Regions from separate parts of the Pueribacillus sp. YX66 genome, predicted to be linked through region 2. Evidence: a T-box and tRNA genes for the amino acid it is inferred to sense, from the RefSeq annotation. Region 2 holds a T-box; the other holds one or more tRNA genes.

Region 1 (2,462 bases), on a different contig from region 2:
CACTTCGTTAACCATCTGTAACGCTTCTTCAACATGTTGATTTAAAAATGCTGTCACAGTTCGTGATAAAAATGTGTCAGATACCGTATCTGTTACAGCTAAAACATCTTCAATCGTAATGTTGCTTTCACTGAAAGAAATCACTTGATCAAGGATACTTAACGCATCGCGCATCCCACCTTCGGCTGCACGTGCTACGAGCGATAATGCGTGCGGATCCGCTTCAATACCTTCACTCTCCGTAATCATTTTCATCCGCTCAACCATCGCTTGGTTCGAAATTTGTTTGAAATCGAAACGTTGACAGCGAGAAATGATCGTTGCTGGCAACTTATGCGGTTCTGTCGTAGCTAATATAAACATGACATGTCGTGGCGGTTCTTCAAGCGTTTTCAACAACGCATTAAACGCTTCCGTCGAAAGCATATGCACCTCATCAATGATATACACTTTCGTTATCGCTTGAGAAGGCGCATACTTTACTTTATCGCGAAGATCACGAATGTTATCAATACCACGGTGTGAGGCAGCGTCAATTTCGATTACATCAGGATTTGAACCGTCTGTTATACTCATGCAAACCGTACATTCATTGCACGGTTCTTTTACAGGTGCACTTTCACAGTTGATCGCTTTTGCAATAATTCTCGCAACTGTCGTTTTCCCCGTTCCACGTGGTCCAGTAAAAAGGTAGGCATGGGAAAGTTTCTCAAAAACGATCGCATTTTGCAATGTTTTCGTTACATGGTGCTGTCCAATTAAATCGTCAAAACGATTTGGTCGCCATACTCGATAAAGCGCTTGGTAACCCATTGCCATCCCCCTTACGAATTCCATCTTATTATACTTGTTTCCCTTTGTTTTTTCAAAATGAAAACTCACTCTGTAAAGAGTGAGTGAATGTTTATATTTTAAGCTGTCGCGCACCTTCCGTCGATAAATCCAGACTAAGCGTTACTCAAGCAGTTTGCTCGATTTAGGCAACCCCACGGCACACGAAAGGGCCCACTTACTGCTGCTTCCTTCCGGACCTGACAGGGTTCATGAGTTTCCGTTGCGTAGGACCCAAATGTCAACACCACTTACTTAAGTCAGACCTCAACCTGGCTAAACCTCTAGAAGGAGTTCAGCCTCGCTATAGCGGATTGCGAGTACAGGGCACCGCTACCTCCCCGCCTAGCACGACAAGTTTGTTAACAACGTTATTATACTGTAGTTCATTCTGGCGGAGGCGAGAGGATTTGAACCCCCGCGACGCATACACGTCCTAACTGATTTCGAGTCAGTCCCCTTCAGCCGGACTTGGGTACGCCTCCATAGAGATAACGCCCGCACAACTGCTTCGCTTTTCTAGCGATTCAGCCGCAGCTTATAGTATACCAAAACCTAAAGACATGAACAAGTTTTTCTTATTTCCAAATTATGGGGTTTTTCTTACTCATATTTTTTGATTCACGTAACTTATGAAAAAAATGACGCAACAAATCACTACATTCTAGTTCTCGAACACCTGAAACAACTTCCGAACGGTGGTTAAATCGTTCTTCCATAAGTAAATTCATTAAACTTCCTGCACAGCCACCTTTTGGATCGCGAGCACCGAACACGACGCGGTCTACACGCGACATAACAATCGCCCCTGCACACATTACACATGGCTCTAGCGTGACGAACAACGTGCAATCTGTAAGTCGCCACGTGTTCAGCTTACGACACGCCTCATCAATGGCTAATAGCTCTGCATGGGCGACTGCACGTTGCGCAGTTTCACGTAAATTATGTGCTGTACTAATTACAACATCATCTTTTACAATGACAGCCCCTATTGGTACTTCACCTAATGCTTCTGCTTTTTTTGCTTGTTCAATCGCATAAGCCATCCAATATTCGTCACTTTTTTCGACCATGTCATAACACCCCAGGCTTCATCTATTATCCGTTAATTATATCCTTTTTCTCGAAAATTAGAAAGCAGTTCATCAGTTCAGCACAGCCGGTCATCACATGAAGCTTATACTCGTTTTCGCACAACAAAATTGTCTCGAACGAGCAACCAATTTTGCGGAAATTCTCTCCCTAACACCCAATAAAAAAATCCACGAATGCCTAGCTCTTTTACTAAATTAAACTTCGCCTGAATGCTCCGTGCATCCTCGAACCAAACGACATGCTGTCGCCCTTGTGAATCTGTATAATAAAAAAACGGTGCTTGTGAAGTTGTATCGTATTGAATGCTTACATTATGTTGAACAGCAAGCATAATCGCTTGTTGCGGACTGATTGAGCGAGCAAATGGTCCTCCTTCAACATATGGCAACGTCCAATCATAGCCATAAAGAGGTATGCCCATCATTATTTTATCCCTCGGTACGACAGAAATAGCGTAGTCCATCACTTTGCGCACTTCATTTAGCGGTGACACAGCCATCGGCGGTCCACCTGACCACCCCCATTCATACGTC
Region 2 (2,462 bases):
GCTGGTGGGGTGGCTCGCATGGCTGACCCGACAATTGTAGAAGAGGTTGTAAACGCCGTTTCGATTCCGGTAATGGCGAAAGTAAGAATTGGCCATATTGTTGAAGCAAGAGTACTTGAATCAATCGGCGTTGATTATATTGATGAGAGTGAAGTATTGACACCGGCTGATGAAGAATATCACTTAGAAAAACGCAGTTATGAAGTACCATTTGTATGCGGAGCACGAGATCTCGGTGAAGCGTTACGCCGTGTAGGTGAAGGTGCGTCAATGCTTCGTACAAAAGGAGAGCCGGGAACAGGCAACATTGTGGAAGCGGTACGACATATGCGTCTTGTTCAAAAGCAAGTTCGTCAAGTAGCTAACATGTCAAAAGATGAATTAATGACAGAAGCGAAAAATTTACAAGCTCCGTACGAACTTTTGTTACAAGTGAAAGAATTAGGACGTCTACCTGTTGTCAACTATGCAGCTGGCGGTGTAGCAACACCAGCTGATGCAGCGCTTATGATGGAAATTGGAGCGGACGGTGTGTTTGTCGGTTCAGGTATTTTTAAGTCGGATAATCCTGAACGTTTTGCGCGTGCGATTGTAAAAGCAACAGAGAATTATCAAGACTATGAGCTTATTACTGAGTTGTCTAAAGATTTAGGAGCAGCTATGAAAGGGATTGACATCGCTACGCTTGATCCGGCACAACGTATGCAAGAACGGGGATGGTAGTCCGGAGGGTAGAAATCAGAAGCCAAAGATCAGATGAATAAGAGAAAACGTTGATAGGAGCTAGTAGTATATCGGGCTTGTTCAGAAAGTCGGTGGTTGCTGTGAACCGATCAAACCGATGTGTGAATCCATCCTTGAGTGAAATGTTGAAAAAATGTAGGCATTTCCGGACAGAGGACCGTTATCCTTTGAAGTGGCAGATGAATACGTCTGCAAGTAGAGTGGCAACGCGGGAGGTAGGCTCTCGTCTCTTAAAAAAAGAGACGGGAGTTTTTTGTATTTTTTTAAAAAACTAGGAGGGTATAACATGCTTGACATTCGACGTTTACGTGAAAATTTTCAAGAAATAAAAGCTACGTTAGTCCATAGAGGAGAAGATTTAAGTGGGCTCGATCAATTTGAAGAGCTTGACCGTAAAAGACGTAATCTTATTCAAGAAACAGAAAGACTAAAGAAAGAACGAAACGAAGTATCAAAAAAAATTGCGGAATTAAAACGGGCAAAGAAAAATGCGGATGAATTTATTACAGAAATGCGCAATGTAGGGGATAAAATTAAAGCATTTGATGAAGAATTGCGTGAAGTTGAAGAAGCGTTGCAGCAATTGCTCTTACAAATTCCAAACGTGCCGCACGAAAGCGTCCCGATTGGAAAAGATGAAAATGAAAATGTTGAAGTGCGTAAATGGGGCAATGTTCGAAATTTCTCATTTGAGCCGAAGCCACATTGGGAGCTTGCAGCTGAATTAGACATTTTAGATTTTGAGCGAGCGGCAAAAGTAACCGGTAGCCGTTTTGTATTTTACAAAGGATTAGGTGCTAGACTTGAGCGGGCATTGCTGAATTTTATGATGGATTTGCATGCTGATGAACATGGTTATGAAGAGGTGCTTCCACCATATTTAGTGAACCGTATGAGTATGACCGGAACAGGCCAGTTGCCGAAATTTGAAGAAGATGCGTTCAAAATTCGTGAGGAAGATTACTTTTTAATTCCGACTGCAGAAGTACCGGTCACAAACATGCATCGGGACGAAATATTAGAAGCAGATGATTTACCGAAAGCATACACAGCATACAGTGCATGTTTCCGTTCTGAAGCAGGTGCAGCCGGACGAGATACACGAGGGCTTATTCGTCAGCATCAATTTAATAAAGTTGAACTTGTCCGGTTCGTAAAGCCAGAAGATTCGTATGCAGAGCTTGAAACGTTGACTGGACATGCGGAAAAAGTGTTACAATTATTGAAGCTGCCGTATCGCGTCATGAATATGTGTACAGGTGATTTAGGCTTTACAGCAGCAAAAAAGTATGACCTTGAAGTGTGGATTCCAAGCTATGGAACATACCGTGAAATTTCGTCATGCAGTAATTTTGAAGACTTCCAGGCGAGACGTGCAGGTATTCGCTTCCGTCGTGATCGAAACGGTCGTCCTGAATTTGTGCATACATTAAACGGTTCAGGGCTTGCAATCGGACGAACTGTCGCCGCCATTCTAGAAAATTATCAGCAAGAAAACGGTACAATTGAAATTCCAGAAGTGCTTCGTCCGTATATGGGCGGGAAAGAGAAAATTGATTAAGGCAGATACGAAGTCTGCCTTAATTTTAGTTTTTCCGAGTAATTAGCAGATGGTCAACCGTCTTAGCGACATAAGCCGAGGCATGAAAAAGGCTTGGACTAATGCTCGTGCAGTGGCGCTAATCAATTTTAAATGATTGAGTGACGGCAATAGCTGC

What was found. The T-box of region 2 lies ahead of serS (serine--tRNA ligase). A T-box ahead of a tRNA ligase gene usually reads a tRNA of that ligase, here a tRNA-Ser.
Region 1: it has a tRNA-Ser gene. The T-box ahead of serS (serine--tRNA ligase) is inferred to sense a tRNA for this amino acid. The anticodon was not compared.

Annotation. Positions count from the first base shown of each region.
Region 1 covers NZ_JBEUEL010000016.1:53,503-55,964, forward strand. The annotation lists gene dnaX (DNA polymerase III subunit gamma/tau) at 1-813, opposite strand, end outside; RNA gene ffs (signal recognition particle sRNA large type) at 920-1,185, opposite strand; tRNA gene ABU914_RS08980 (tRNA-Ser) at 1,224-1,316, opposite strand; gene tadA (tRNA adenosine(34) deaminase TadA) at 1,410-1,907, opposite strand; gene ABU914_RS08990 (glycoside hydrolase family 18 protein) at 2,012-2,462, opposite strand, start outside.
Region 2 covers NZ_JBEUEL010000030.1:2,983-5,444, reverse strand. The annotation lists gene pdxS (pyridoxal 5'-phosphate synthase lyase subunit PdxS) at 1-723, shown strand, start outside; T-box leader at 765-978, shown strand; gene serS (serine--tRNA ligase) at 1,031-2,305, shown strand.